DNA from 2 places in the Allokutzneria multivorans genome. Region 1 is predicted to be linked to the other one. Evidence: riboswitches for the same ligand, from Rfam matches in the RefSeq annotation. Region 1 holds a riboswitch; the other holds the start of a gene.
The links. Region 1 has a riboswitch for ZMP and ZTP ahead of ABD798_RS25625 (serine hydroxymethyltransferase). Riboswitches for the same ligand answer to the same signal wherever they lie in the genome.
Positions count from the first base shown of each region.

Region 2: another riboswitch for ZMP and ZTP. It lies ahead of ABD798_RS34515 (bifunctional 5,10-methylenetetrahydrofolate dehydrogenase/5,10-methenyltetrahydrofolate cyclohydrolase); the one in region 1 lies ahead of ABD798_RS25625 (serine hydroxymethyltransferase).

Region 1 covers NZ_BAABAL010000018.1:329,215-336,663, reverse strand. The annotation lists gene ABD798_RS25645 (hypothetical protein) at 1-90, opposite strand, end outside; gene ABD798_RS25640 (TIGR03619 family F420-dependent LLM class oxidoreductase) at 102-896, opposite strand; gene ABD798_RS25635 (IclR family transcriptional regulator) at 1,000-1,785, opposite strand; gene ABD798_RS25630 (HAD family hydrolase) at 1,890-2,567, shown strand; ZMP/ZTP riboswitch at 2,583-2,669, shown strand; gene ABD798_RS25625 (serine hydroxymethyltransferase) at 2,674-3,945, shown strand; gene ABD798_RS25620 (HNH endonuclease signature motif containing protein) at 4,193-5,314, shown strand; gene ABD798_RS25615 (iron-containing redox enzyme family protein) at 5,362-6,324, shown strand; gene ABD798_RS25610 (CDGSH iron-sulfur domain-containing protein) at 6,310-6,519, opposite strand; gene ABD798_RS25605 (HemK2/MTQ2 family protein methyltransferase) at 6,500-7,156, opposite strand.
Region 2 covers NZ_BAABAL010000026.1:56,605-64,053, reverse strand. The annotation lists gene ABD798_RS34545 (nucleotidyltransferase domain-containing protein) at 1-149, shown strand, start outside; gene ABD798_RS34540 (Lrp/AsnC family transcriptional regulator) at 130-591, opposite strand; gene ABD798_RS34535 (MOSC domain-containing protein) at 686-2,368, shown strand; gene ABD798_RS34530 (aminoglycoside phosphotransferase family protein) at 2,365-3,195, shown strand; gene ABD798_RS34525 (hypothetical protein) at 3,244-3,396, shown strand; gene ABD798_RS34520 (DinB family protein) at 3,374-3,859, opposite strand; gene ABD798_RS34515 (bifunctional 5,10-methylenetetrahydrofolate dehydrogenase/5,10-methenyltetrahydrofolate cyclohydrolase) at 3,870-4,709, opposite strand; ZMP/ZTP riboswitch at 4,739-4,831, opposite strand; gene ABD798_RS34510 (HNH endonuclease signature motif containing protein) at 5,254-6,441, shown strand; gene ABD798_RS34505 (SDR family oxidoreductase) at 6,438-7,307, opposite strand.

The sequences.
Region 1 (7,449 bases):
GAACTGCACGAAGTTCGGCGCGCAGTTGGCACCGCGCCGGGAACTCACGGTGATCCCGCGAACGGCGCGGGACGGGAAGGAGCCGGTCACCGCTGGTCCTGTCACCGCTGTGCCTGCGCCTGCGCGAACTCGGCCATGCGGTCGGCGAAGCCCTCGTGGGAGCCGAACCACACCGCGACCGCCTCGGCTCCGGCCTCAACCAGGGCCTGGGTCTCTTCGACGGCCTGCGCGAGCTGGTCGCGCCCGCCCTCCCAGGCCAGTCGCGTGGTCGCGCGGACCTTCTCACCGCCCAGCTCGCGCAACCGTGCCAAGCGCTCGGCGAACCGCGCGGGGGAGAGGCCGACCGCCTGCCACTCGTCGGCCAGCGCAGCGGCTCGGCGCAGGGCCGGTTCACTGGTGCCGCCGACCATGATCGGCAGGCGCCTGCGCGGGCGCGGCTCGAACACCCCTTCCTCGTGCTCGCCGTCGAAGAGCTTGCGCAGCAAGGAGATCGCCTCGTCCGTGCGCGCGCCCCGGCTGCCGAAGTCCGAGCCGACGGCGGCGAACTCGGCGCGTTCCCAGCCGACCCCGACCCCCAGCGTGAACCGCTCCCGCGAGAGGCGGTCGAGGGTGGCGGCCTGCTTCGCCACGACGAACGGGCTGCGCATCGGCAGCACGAGGACCGAGGTGCCCAGGCCGATCGTGCTCGTGCGCGCCGCGATGAAGGACAGCGACACCAGCGGCTCGTAGACACCGCCGTAGCGGCCGCCGCCGTACGGGCCGGGCGGGAGCAGGTGGTCGGGCAGCCACACAGCGCCGTAGCCGAGCCGCTCCGCCAGCACGGCAAGCTCGGCCAACTGGTGCGGGTCCATCTCGGCGGACTCGTCCGGCAGCACTACCTGGAGATGCGTGGTCACAGCTCGACGATAGACGTTGACGCCGGTGTCAGGGTCAAGCTGGAGCAACTCCAGGAATTATCGCAGCGATATTCCGCATGAATTCTCCGGGAAACCGAAGCGGTCACCGGAGTCGGTCGGTGACATCGGCGAATCGCAGTTCCTCGGCGATGAGCCGGGCGTGGTCGGCGACCCGTTCGCCGACCACCGGCAGGTCCTCCGGCAGCAGGCGGTTGTCCGGGCCCGCCACCACCAGCCCGCACCGCGCGCGGCCGTAGCGGTCCACCACGGCCGCGCCCACCGCGCACACCTCCGGCTCGGTCTCGCCGATGTTGGTCGCGTAGCCGCGCTCCCGGGCCAGCCGCAGCTGGCCGAGCAGCGCGGACTTCGTGCGCACGCTGGCCGGGGTCATGGTGATCAGCTCCTCCTCCGGGTAGAGCCGGTCCACCATCGGCTCCGGCAGCCGGGCGAGCATCGCCTTACCGGCACTGACCAGGTGTGACGGCAGCGGGCGGCCCAGGCGCGTCCCGTGCTTGACCAGCCGGTCGGACTCGACCCCGTCCAGGAACTCGACGTAGCGGCCCTGGAGCACCACGAGCTGCACCGACTCGCCGAACTCCGCCGCGAGCGCGGTGAGGTGCGGGCGCGCGGCCAGGCGCAGGCCGTGCGGGTCCAGCAGCCAGCCCAGCTCCCACATGCCGGGACCCGCGACGTAGCGCCTGCTCACGGAGTCCTGGAGCGCGAAGCCCTCCTGGCGCAGGGTGGCCAGCAGCCGGTGCGTCGTGGAATGCGGCAACCCGAGTTCCCTGCTCAGCTCCGTCAAGCGGATCTCGCCATTGCCCGCGAGCAAGCGCAACAGCCGCAGGGCGCGTTCAGCGGCGACGGTCGAGCCCGCCTCGGATTTCCGCACGGCGGAAAGGATAACAGGGCCTGATTTGACCGAAGGTGATCCGATGAGGTCGTCTGCGTATCTGGATTTCGGCCACGGCCGATTCTTTTCGAGCGGAGTCCTGAATGGCTGAATGCGCGGCCGTGCTGTTCGACCTGGACGGCACGCTGCTCGACACGCCGACCGCGTCGGCGCCGCTGCTCCGCCGCGTGGTGGCGCGTTCGGGGCGGCCGATGCCCCCGGCGAACCGCGTTCGGGCCTGTGCGGACCTCCCGATGGAGCCCGCGTTCGCGCGACTGCTGGGCCTGCCGCCCGGACACGGGCTGGTGCGGCTCTCGGTGCACCGCTTCCAGGAACTGTTCCGCGAACGCGTTCTTCCCGACGCGGCGCGACTGGTGTTCCCCGGGATTACCGAGCTGCTGCGCGGCCTGCGCGAATCCGGCCACTGCCTCGCCGTGATCACCGGCCGCACCAGGTCGGGGGCGGAGGAACTGCTCTCGGCGGCCGGGCTTCGCGACGCGGTCGACCTCGTCGTCGGGAGCTGGATGACCCCGCGCGGCAAGCCCTACGCCGACCCGGCGCTGCTGGCGGCGCGCACGTTCGGGATCGCCGCGCAGGACTGCGTCGTCGTCGGGGACGCCGTCGAGGACGCCCTGATGGCCTCCGCCGCCGGGATGCGCGCGGCCGGGGTCACCTTCGGCGTCGACCAACCCGGCCAGCTCGTCGCGGCGGGCGTGACGTGGCTGGTCGGCTCGGCGGCTGAGCTGCGCGGCGTGCTCGAACCCGGCGCCCGCGCGCGGTGATCCACCACCTACGATGCGGGTGTTCGCGACTGGCGCGCCGAGGGTGGGGTCAACCACCGGGGAGCGGGAAGTCGGAGCGCGCCGCGCGCCTGGGTGCCTCCGCGGCGTGCTGTCACGCCCGGAGGTCGTCGTGCACGAACCGAACATCCCCACGCTCACCGCCGCCGACCCGCAGGTCGCCGAGCTGGTGCACGCGGAGGCGCAGCGCCAGTTCGAGAAGATCCGGCTGATCGCCTCCGAGAACTACGTCTCCACCGCCGTGCTCGAAGCGACCGGCACGGTGCTGACGAACAAGTACTCCGAGGGCTACGCGGGCCGCCGGTACTACGAGGGCCAGCAGGTCATCGACCAGGTCGAGCAGCTCGCCGTCGCGCGCGCGAAGCAGGTCTTCGGCGTCGAGCACGCCAACGTGCAGCCGTACTCCGGCTCGCCCGCCAACCTCGCCGCGTACCTGGCGTTCCTGGAGCCCGGCGAGAAGGTCATGGGCATGGCGCTGCCGATGGGCGGCCACCTCACCCACGGCTGGAGCGTCTCGGCCACCGGCAAGTGGTTCTCCAGCGTGCGCTACACCGTGCGCCAGGACACCGGCCGCGTGGACATGGACGAGGTCCGCGACCTCGCGCTGGCCGAGCGGCCCAAGCTCATCTTCTGCGGTGGCACCGCGATCCCGCGCACCATCGACTTCCCCGCCTTCGCCGCGATCGCCGAGGAGGTCGGCGCCGTCCTCGTCGCCGACATCGCGCACATCGCGGGCCTCATCGCCGGTGGCGCGCACCCCTCGCCGGTCGGGCACGCCCCGGTCATCACGACCACCACGCACAAGACGCTCCGCGGCCCGCGCGGCGCGATGATCATGACGGATGCCGCGCACGCCAAGGCGATCGACAAGGCCGTGTTCCCCGGCTTGCAAGGCGGCCCGCACAACCACACGACCGCCGCGATCGCTGTCGCGTTGGGTGAGGCCGCTCAGCCGTCGTTCTCGACCTACGCGCACGCGGTGGTGGAGAACGCTTCCGCGCTCGCCGCGGCTTTGGTGGAGCGCGGGTTCGACCTGGTTTCCGGTGGGACGGACAACCACCTGATTCTCATTGATCTGACGTCGAAGGGGATCGCGGGCAAGCCTGCGGCTCAGGCGTTGGATCTGGCCGGGATCGAGCTGAACTACAACACGGTTCCGTACGACACGCGGAAGCCTTTTGATCCCTCGGGGATTCGGTTGGGGACCGCGGCTGTGACCACGCGGGGTTTGGGCGTGGAGGAGATGCGGTTGTTGGCCGGGTGGATTGATCGGGCTGTTTCTGGTGAGGATGCCGAGAAGATCGCTCTGGAGGTTTCGGAGTTGATGGCTGGGTATCCGATGCCTGGGTTTGTTTCGTAGCTGATTTCCAGCGTGGGGGTCGGCTTGACCTGGGGGCCCCTTGCGCGTGCCGTCATGGGCCGGACGGGCACGGTGAAGGATCACCGGCCCACGCGGGCAAGCGTATGGCACGCGCACCCCAGGTAAAGCCGACCAGTTGTGTTGGCGTCTTGCGTTTGGTGGGGGTTGCGTTTTCGGGGTTGCGGGCGCCTGGGAATTCATTCTTTAGAGCTATGATCGACTATTATTTGCGGGTAGAATTGGGGGTATGACCCTCGATGAACTTCTTGTTGAGGTTGAGGCGAAACAGGCCGCTCTTTGTCATGCGAAAGCGGAACTCGCCACAGCCTTGATCACATTCCACGTCGCCGCCGATGATCGTGACTATCGGTTTGTGCAGAATGAGATTGCCTGTGCCCTGCACATCTCGCGACGTGGTGCTGATCGGATCTTGTCCAATGCCTCGGAGTTGACCGAGCGTCCCCGAGTGCTTGCGGCCCTGTCGGCCGGGAAGATCGATGAGAGCAAGGCGTTGCTCATCGTGGACCAGGTGCGGATCTTGAAGGAGCCCAACGCTTCGATCGCCGAGGCGAATCTGCTGGAGTACGCCCCGACTCGTACTTACACCTCGATCCGGCGGCGTGCTCAGACGTTGATCCACAAGTTGGACCCGAAGGCCGCTGATGCTCGTCATGAGGAGAAGCGCAAGCGGCGTCTGGTGGAGAAGATCAACCTGGATGACGGCATGGCCGAGCTGCGTCACACGATGACCGCGCATGACACGGCGATGGCTTTCGATCACATCGATCGGATCGCGAAGTCCCTGCCGAAGGATGACCGGACCCTGGATCAGAAGCGGGCGGATGTGGCGCGGGATCTGTTGCTGGGTCTCGATACTGCGGCGCCGCAGGGGCAGACGATGGTGTATCTGACGATGCCCGTCACGGCGCTGCTCGGGTTGACCGATGATCCGGGCATGCTGGCGGGGTACGGGCCGATCCCGACCCATGTCGCGCAGGACATCGCGGCAGGCGGGGTCTGGAAGCGGATCCTGACCGACCCGGTCACTGGGATGGCAGAGGAGGTCAGTGACGCCTATCGGCCGTCGCCGAAGCAGCGAGAGTTGATTAACGCCCGGTACCCGCGCTGCACAGCGATCGGGTGCCAGCAGCCGTCACACCGCTGCGACCTCGACCACTGCCGCCCGTTCGACGGAACGAACACCACCATCCGGAACCTCCGGCCGAAATGCCGACACCACCACACCATGAAGACCCACTCCAACTGGCGGTGCGAGAACCTCGACGACGGCACCCATCGGTGGACCACACCGGCCGAGCGCACCTATGACACCGAACTCGAACCCATCGCGGAACCGGCGCCGTTCTGACGGAAGTGGTACGTCTCAACAGGACTTCTCGGGGGTAGTCCGAGCCTGTGACTACCACTCGCACGTTGCCGAAGCCGGTCGGCCCGCTGACCGAGGCCCTGTTCGCGACGCTCGCCGGAGCGCCGGCCGGGGCGGCACTGCCGTGTGTGCCCGTCGCGGCCTACGAGCGTGACCTGCAGCTCGCGTTGTACACCTGCTACGAGCTGCACTACCAGGGGTTTCCCGGGGTGGACGCGGCGTGGGAGTGGGACCCGGAGCTGTTGCGGTTCCGGGCGGTGCTCGAAGACGCCTTTCTGGGGGCGTTGCGGCGCGACGTGCCGGGCGGGGACGACGTGTGGGGGGAGGTGGACGGCTTGCTGGTGGACAGCTCGGGGGTCTCGGGGTACCTCTGCGACGAAGGCGAGTGGTGGCAGATGCGGGAGTTCTTCGTGCACCGCTCGCTCTACCACCTGAAGGAAGCCGATCCGCACGCCTGGGTGTTGCCGCGTCTGAGCGGAAAGGCGAAGGCGGCCTTGGTGGCGGTGGAGTACGACGAGTTCGGCGGTGGGCGGGCGGAGCGGATGCACTCGCGGCTGTTCGCGGACCTGATGGACGGAGCGGGGCTGGACTCCGGGTACCTGGCCTACATCGACGACGTTCCGGCGGCCGCGTTGGCGGTGGTGAACATGATGTCGCTGTTCGGATTGCACCGGGGACTGCGCGGAGCGCTGGTGGGGCACTTCGCGGCGGCGGAGATCACGACGGCCCCGGCGGCACAGCGGATGGAGAAAGCGTTGGAGCGCATGGGAGCCCACCCGGTGTGCATCCGCTTCTACACCGAGCACATCGAGGCCGACGCGGTGCACGAGCAGGTGCTGCGGCACGACGTGCTCGGCGATCTCCTTGAGCGCGAACCGGAACTGGCCGCCGACGTGGTGCTGGGCATCCAGGCGACCGAGCTGCTGGAGACCCACCTCGCGGACCACGTCATGGGCTGCTGGACTCAGGGGCGCACTTCACTTCTCAGGTGACTTGCGGGGGCGGTGGCTGGTGTCGCAGATCGGGTAGCGCTTGCTCCTGCGGCACATGCAGACCGCGACCTGGAAGCGTTCGCACAGCACGGTGTTGCCGTCGGCGTCGACGAGCTCGACGGGACCTTCGATCATCAGCGGGCCGCCGCGCACCATGCGTGCGCGGCGGGGCTGCTCAGCGGGTTCGGTCGGCACGGATCACCACCAGCTCCTCGTCGCGCTGTCCCGGCTCGATCAACCCGGCGCGCTCCAACCAGTCCGCGCGGCTGCTCATCACCGGGCCGAACGGGCAGCGGGCGCGGGCGACGACGGCCGCCTTCAGGCCTCCGTCGCGCAGGCGGACCAGGGTTTTTTCCGGATCGCACAGCGTCGAGTGCACCATGAGCATCATTCCCTTGGGGGACAACAATCCTGGCGCGCGGTCGCACAGCGGGTCGAGCACCGCCCTGCCGTCCGGCCCGGCGTCCCACGCGCGGGCGGGGGAGTGCCTGCCCGGCGCGCCGCGTCCACAGGGGACGTAGGGCGGGTTGGCGAGCACCACGTCGAAGTGCCTGCCGGGCAAGCACTTCCGGATGTCCCCGTGCCGGAGCCGCACGCGCCGCCCGCTGAGCCTGGTGTTGACGAACGCCGCCGCCAACGCGCGCCAGGACACGTCCAGCGCCGTGACTTCGGCGGCGCCGCAGTCCGCTGCCGCTCGGGCGAGCGCGCCCGAACCAGTGCCGATGTCGAGCACGCGCGCACCACGCGGGATCGGCGCGAGCAGCATCGCGTCGATCAGGAGCGCCGTGTCGTCCTGGGGAAGGTAGACACCCGTGTTCCCTGGCAACCACACAGCACTTCGATACCTCCGGGAGCACGTCCCAAACGTCGGAGTGCCGGACCGTCCATAGCAGACTGATCATCGTCAGCAGGCTCGTCTTCAGGCATTTCCCGCTGGGCCGCATGGATGGAACAGTGCTCCTACTGGCGGGTGACGAAGCGCGGCGGAGGTGACTCAGCGAGAGCGCCGCGCGGCGTCGAAAACGGGTGAACGCGCTTCTAGCTGCGGCGGAGGAGTTGTACCCGACCGGGGAAATCAAAAAAGGTAACTTCGGAATCGGAACAACTCCTCGGGGTGCGAGCCCG
Region 2 (7,449 bases), on a different contig from region 1:
CGCTCGTGCGGTCGCTGGAGATTTCCGAGCTGTGGCGGGCTTTCGGTGTCGCCACCGACGCGCTGCTGATCGAGGTGGAGCTTGTCGATGCCGCCCTCGCGGAGCGGATCGCCGGGCCGTTGGAGCGGCTCAGCCGGTCGGCACGGTGAGGCCGACCTTCACCCGGTCCAGCACGACGTTGGTGGTGAAGCGCCGTACGGTGGGGTTGTCGAAGAGCACGCGGCGCGTCACCGCGTCGAACTCGGCCATGTCCCGCGCGCTGATCACCAGCACGAAGTCGATCTGGCCGGTGACGCAGTAGCACTGCTGCACGTGCTCGTCCTCCAGGAAGCGCCGCCGCAGCTCTTCGAGCAGGTGGGCGCGCTCGCGCTCCAGCTCGACCAGCACGACGAAGGTCATCTCCTGGCCGAGCGCGCGCGGGTCCAGCACCGCGACCTCGCGGTTGATCGTGCCGTTCTCGCGCAGCCGCTTGATCCGGCGCTGCACGGCCGCCGCGGACAGGCCGACCTCGGCGCCGATGTCCTCGGCGATGGTCCTGCTGTTGCGCTGGAGGATGGCCAGGATCGCCCGGTCCACGTCGTCGATCTGCATGACCGCACGATAGGCGCTCAGCACGCGGTTTGGCCGCGTCGTTTGTGCAGCTGACGCGCCCGAACCGCGTGCGCGGTCTCTAGGATTTCCAGTCATGCGGCTCGACGGGGTGTATCGGTATCCGGTGAAGGGTTTCGCCGGGCAGGAGGTGCCTGAGGCGGCGCTGCTGCCTGGGCGCGGAGTGCCCTTCGATCGGCAGCTCGCCGTGGCGCACGGCGGCCAGGACGTGGCCGACGGCGGAGCGTGGACCTCGTGCCACGCGTTCGTGCGCACCGGGCCGTATCGGGGGCTCCCGCTGTTCGGCGTGGACTTCGACGGCACGGCGCTCTCGATGAGCCGCCCCGGTGGCACGCCGGTGGCCTTCCCGTTGGACGACCTCGCGCGCGCCTCCCTTGAACTGGCGGAGTGGTTTCCCGGCACGACGCCGCGCCTGGTGCGCGCGGGTAACGGGTACTGGGACTACTCCGACGCCTCGGTTTCGTTGATCAACACCGCGACGATCGCGGCGTTGGGGCACGGCATCGACCCGCTGTCCTTCCGCGCCAACTTCTACCTGTCCGACCTGGAGCCGTGGGCGGAGTTCGGCCTCGTCGGCAGGCGCATCCGGATCGGGGAGGCCGAGCTGGAGGTGCTGCGGCCGATCGACCGCTGCTCGACCACGTCTGTCCACCCCACCACGGGCGAGGAGATCACCAACGTTCCCGCCTTGCTGGCGCGGGACTTTGGGCACATCTACTGCGGCGTCTACGCGCGCGTCGTCGTCGGCGGACGTGTTGCGCCGGGTGACTCGGTCGTCGATCTCGGACCTGCCCCTGAAGCCGCTCGCGCGGGCACCGAGCCGTACAACGCGCCGCCCACCGCGCAGTGGCCTCGGCCGGCTCGCGTGGCGCGGCGAGTGGTGGAGAGCCCGTCGGTGACGAGCTTGTGGCTGACCGATCCGCTCGCCGCCCTTCGGCCGGAACCGCTTGCCGGGCAGCACATTCGCATCCACCACAGTGGACGGTGGAGGGCTTACACGATCTCCGCCGTCGACGGTGATCAGCTCCGGATCAGCGTGAAGCGCGACGGGGTGATGTCCACGCTGTTGCAGTCCGCCGTTGAGGAGCTGGTGATCACCGGGCCGTTCGGGCACGTGGTCCTGGACTCCGACCCTTCGCCGTTGTTGTTGGTGAGCGCGGGGATCGGGATCACGCAGATGCTGCCGATGCTCCGCGCGGCGGGGGATCGGCCGGTGACGTTGCTGCACGCGGCGCGCGAGGAGTCCCCGGCGTTGTGGGCCGAGGCTCGGTCGCTGCTTCCCGCTGCCCGGTTGTTCCGGAGCCCGAACCGTTTGGACGCGGAAACCGTTGCGGCTGCGGCTGATCCGTCGAGTTCGGTGTACCTGTGCGGACCGGTCGAGTTCATGCGCGCGATGCGTGAAGCCCTTGTGGCGTCAGGTGTTCCGGACTCGCGCGTGCGCCAGGAGGTGTTCGTCTCGCCGCTGGCGTCCTCGGGTGAACGGACGCCGCCGCCCTCGCCCGGGCCGTTCCGCGTGCTGTTCGCCGGGAGCGGGGTCGAGGCGCAATGGAAAGCGGAGTGCGGCACCTTGCTGGAACTCGCTGAGCAGGCCGGGGTCGCCGTGCCGTCCAGCTGCCGCGCGGGCGCGTGTGACACGTGCGTACAGCGGCTGAGCGGGGGTTCGACCGCGTACCTCGCCGAGCCGGTGCTCAGGCCCGCGCCCGATCGGGTCCTATTGTGTTGCTCCGTTCCGACCAGTGATGTGACTATCGACGCGTGACGGTGGATGACTCGATTCGGCGCAAGTTCACGGTCCGGTTCGGACCAGCCGTGGGGGAGTGGCTCGACGCGCTGCCCGCGCTCGTCGAATCGCTGTGCGCGCGGTGGAACCTCACCGTTGAGCACGCCATCGCGGTGGGTGGCACGTCGCGCGTGTTCCGGTGCCGCCGCGAGGACGGCTCGCGCGCGTTCCTGAAGCTCACCCCCGACCGCGAGGTCGCCACGACCGAGCTGACCGCTCTGCGTGCTTGGCGGCGATCACCGCACATGGTGGACGTTCTCGTTGCCGACGTCGACGCGGGCGCGCTGCTGCTGCCCGCCATCGCGCCGGGGACCATGATCGAGGACGAGCCCGAGCTGATCCCGTTCGAGGTGCTGCGCTCGTTGCGCGAGGACGTCGACCTGCCCGCCGGGCTACCGCACCTCTCGGACCGCGTGCGGTTCATGGCGGAGCTGACCGTGCGTCGCGCTCCCGAGCTGGAGTCCTTGACCGGCAAGGGGATCGAGCTGACCGAAGGCGGCGTTCAGGGGCTCGTGCACGGCGACCTGCACGGGCGCAACGTGCTGCGCGGACCGCACGGGCTCGTCGCCATCGACCCGCGCCCGACCATCGGCGACCTCACCTTCGACCTCGTCGACTGGGCGCTGGCCCCCGGTGTCGCCACGCGGGAGGAGTTGGAGCGGCGCATCACCAGGATCACCGCAGGACTGTCCTATGTGGACGGTGAGCGGCTGCTGGCGTGGTGCTCCGCCGTCGCCGTCATCATCGCCGCGACCCTGCGGCCCGGCGCGCAGCGCGACTTCCTGGTGGAACTGGCGCAGCGGTAGGTAGTTCCACGGATGTCGTGCGTCCGGGGTGTGTCCGACGCTCAGCGCATGTCGAGAGAGGGCCGAGCGGCCGCGTACGCGTTACTGGCGGTTGTCGCGCTGAGCGTCCCCGTCGTCCTGGTTCTGCTGCTCCAGGAAGTCTTCATGCTGACGATCGCCTACTGGCTGGCTCCGTTGCTCAACCTGTTGAGCCGTCGGTGAGCTCGCGGGAGATGTCGAGGTGCCCGGCGTGCCGCGCGTACTCCTGGAGCACGTGGAACAAGATCCAGCCCAGGGTGGGGCGGTCGTCCTCGGAGAACCGGCCGCCCGCCCGCGCCACCTCGGTCAGCTCCGCGCTCGCGGCGATCTCCCGGGAGTGCGCGCACTGCTCGTGGAAGAACGCCAGCACCTCGGCGGTCGGCCGCTCCGGCGTCCAGTTCCCGCTGTCACCCCACGGGCTGTCCACCTGCTCGGCGCGGAAACCCCAGCGCAGCCACCGCCGCTCCATGTGCGCGAGGTGGTTGACCAGGCCGATCGGCGTCCAGCCCGACGGCACGCGCGAGGACCGCAGCTCGGCCTCGCCCAGCCCGTCGATCTTGCGCAGCACCTCGGAGCGGTAGAAGTCGAGGTACCCCGCCAGCAGCTCGGCGGGGTCCCCCAACGTGATCTCGGGCTCGTCGTCCATGCCCCGAAGACTACGACGCGGCGAAGGCGGCGGTGACCGTCTGCTCCAGCAGCAGCGCGATCGTGGTCGGACCGACCCCGCCCGGCACCGGAGTGATCAGCGACGCGTGCGGCAGCGCCTCGGCGTAAGCCACGTCACCCACGTTGCCCTCGTTGTAGCCCGCGTCGATCACCACCGCGCCCGGCTTGATCCAGTCGCCCTTGACGAACTCCGGCTTGCCGACCGCCGCCACCACGATGTCCGCCGTGCGCACGATCGACGGCAGGTCCCGCGTGCGCGAATGGCACACCGTGACCGTGGCGTCCTTGGCCAGCAACAACATCGCGGCCGGCTTGCCCAGGATCGGGCTGCGGCCGATCACCACCGCGTGCTTGCCGCTCGGCTCGACGCCGTAGTCCTCCAGCAACCGCATGATCCCGCCCGGCGTGCACGAGGCGAACCCCGGCTCACCGAAGGACATCGCCGCGAACGAGTGCATCGTCACGCCGTCCACGTCCTTGCCCGGCGCGATCGCCTCGAACGCCGCCCGCTCGTCGATGTGCGCCGGAACGGGGTGCTGCAACAGGATCCCGTGCACCGACGGGTCCTCGGAGAGCTCCCGCACCGCCGCGACGAGCTGCTCCGTCGTGGTCTCCTCCGGCAACGGCACGTGGCGCGAGGTGATCCCCGCCTTCGCGCAGCGGTTGCGCTTCATCTTCACGTAGGTCACCGACGCCGGGTCGTCACCGACGATCACCGTCGCCAGGCACGGCTTGGTACCGGTGAGCCGTTCGAACTCGGCTGCGCGCTCGGCGGTGGCCTTCACGATCGTCGCGGCGAGATCGGTGCCGGGCATGGAACGACTGGTCACGGGGGCTCCCTGGGGTGGCGTGGTCGTGGTCTGCTCACCCAGGCGCGCGGCTGGGACCGGTGTGGCCGGTCGGGCCGCTCCCCGGTGGTGACCCACCTTCAGCGCCAGTCACGGCCCGGACGGGAGTTTACGCGGTGGTGTGGTCGGGCTTTGGGGTTGGGGTTCCTGGTCGCGCCGGTATCAGCTGGGGGTGCGGTTGGGTGTGTGGGGCGCGCCGGTGCCTGCGGGGGTCGGCTTGACCTGGGGGCCCTTGCGCGTGCCCCTGGGCCTTACAGGGGCACGGGATGAAGCACCCGGCCCTCGCGCGAGCGTATGGCACGCGCACCCCAGGTAAAGCCGACGGTTCCAGCCGCGTGTCGCGTTTTGTTTGGGGCGCCTGGGCTGGGTGTCGCTGAGAGTTAGTCCACTGTGGACAGTGCTCGAATGTGCTCGGTTTTGTGCTGGTGGTATTACGGGTTGGAACCGTTGGCAGACAGGGGAATCACCCGCTGGTACTTCGCCATTTCCGTCTCCTCTTTCTACTATTGAAGGAGGAGGGGAACATATGGAGATCACTGATTTTATAGATCATCTCACAGGGTTGCAGCCGTATCAGCTGCCGGAGGAAGAGATCCTGCCGACGTTGCAGGAACTGGAGACGGTGCAGCGGATGGTGGTCGCGGTCATGGCCGACCTGGCGGCCGAAGCCGAGACCCGGAGTCTGCATGTGGTGCACGGGTGCCGGAGCTTGGCGGTGTTGTTACGGGACACTCTGGTGTTGTCGCCGTATGAGGCCCGGCGGCGGGCGCGGTTGGTGAAAGAACTGCCGTCGCTGCCTGAGACGGCGAGGGCGTTGCGGGACGGCGACATCCAGGCGGAGCATGTGTTCGTCATCTCTGACACCCTCCGTGCCTTGCCCGCTGAACACCGTGAGGACGCTGAGCGGGAGTTGGCCAAGCATGCCCGCACGTTGAACCACAAGGAGTTGGAGAAGGCCGGGAAGTATGTGCGGGCGTTGCTGGATCCCGACGGTGTCTTCACAGAGGAGCAGGACAGCATCACCAAACGGGGCTTGAAGGCGCATCAGGACGCCAACGGGAACACGGTCATCCGGGGCGTGCTGGACCCCGAGGCGGGTGAGGCGTTCATGACCGCGATGCAGTCCCTGGCCAAACCTCGCAAGGATGATGATCGGACACCGGAGCAGCGCAACGCCGATGCCCTGGTCGAGTTGGTGCGGGTGGCGATGGCTTCTCAGGGGTTGCCGATGCAGGGCGGGGAGCGACCGCAGGTGATCATCACGATCTCCTACGAAGCCCTCCTCGCTGGGCTCTCGGTCGGGTGGACATCGTGGAGCGGGCCGCTGTCGGCGCAGTTGGTGCGCAAGATTGCCTGCGACGCCACCGCCATCCCCATCGTCCTCGACGGCAACGGGGTGCCCTTGGACTACGGGCGGGAGAAACGCGCCGCGCCGAAAGCGCTCCGGAAGGCACTGGCGGTGCGGGACAAGGGGTGTGCCTTCCCGGGCTGCGACCGGCCTCCGGCATGGACGGAAGCCCATCATGTCGTGCATTGGATCAATGGGGGCGAGACGAGCCTGGGCAACATGGTCCTGCTGTGCTCACATCACCACCACGTCATCCACCAGCAAGAGTGGGAGATCGTCTTCGACGCGGGGTTGCCGGTGTTCCTGCCGCCCGCCTGGATCGACCCGGCACGGGAGCCACGCAGGAACATCCGGCTCGCGGGCTAGGTGGTCAGCAGGTCGGCAAGGCTCGCTCGGTGGGTGTCGGCGACCTCGGCGGCGCCGCGCGGCGGGGTCACGCCCAGCTCGGCGAGGCGGTCGGTGCGGAGGGTGGCGCGCAGCGGGCGGGTCGGCCAGTGGGGGCGTGGGGTGGGGCGGATCAGCTCGGTGGGGGCGCCGACGGCCTCGGCCAGCAGGCGGGACCAGGCTAGCTTGGTGTGCTGCTCCTGCGGGGCGATGTGGACGATTCCCTTGGCGCCCAACGTGATCAGGTCGGCGAAGCAGCGGGCGACGTCGTCGACGAACGCGGGTTGGCGGATCTCCTCGTCGTCGGTGCGGACCTCCTCGCCGCGCGCGAGCTTGGTCAGGACCTGGGCGGGCCAGGTGGGGCGCGGCTGGGAGCCGAGGCCGTAGAGGAGGGGGACTCGGACGATGAGCGCTGAACCTGCGGCCTGCTCGGCGGCGAGTTTGGAGCGGCCGTACTCCTGAGCGGGGGTGGGGGAATCGGTTTCGCGGTAGCCGCCGTCGCCGTCGCCCGCGAAGACCCAGTCGGTTGACACGTGGAGGAGGCGAGCGCCGATGCGCGTTGCCTGAGTGGCGACCAGCTCGGTGCCGTCGACGTTGACCAGCCGTGCCAGGTCGGGGTCCTTCTCGCACTGGGCGACGTCGGGGATGGCGGCGCAGTGCACGACGACCTCGGGCTCCGTGCGGGCGAAGACCTCGGCGACGGACTCGGCGCTGGTGATGTCCAGGCGCTCGCCGCCGGAGTTCTTGTTGTGGTGGCACGGGATCACGGTGTGTCCGGTGCCTTCGAGCCGCTGCCGCACTGCCGTGCCGAGGAGTCCGCTGGCGCCGGTGATCAGAACTCGGGTCATGCGCTCAGCTTAAGGACTCGACACGGTCTGCTAGCGTTTTCCTCGTGTCGAGCCCCGAGGCCTCCAGAGCCTAGCCACCGGTAGTCCGGTGGCTGCTTTCTGACACCCACCGGATCGCCGCGTCGTGGACCGCGGTCGACCT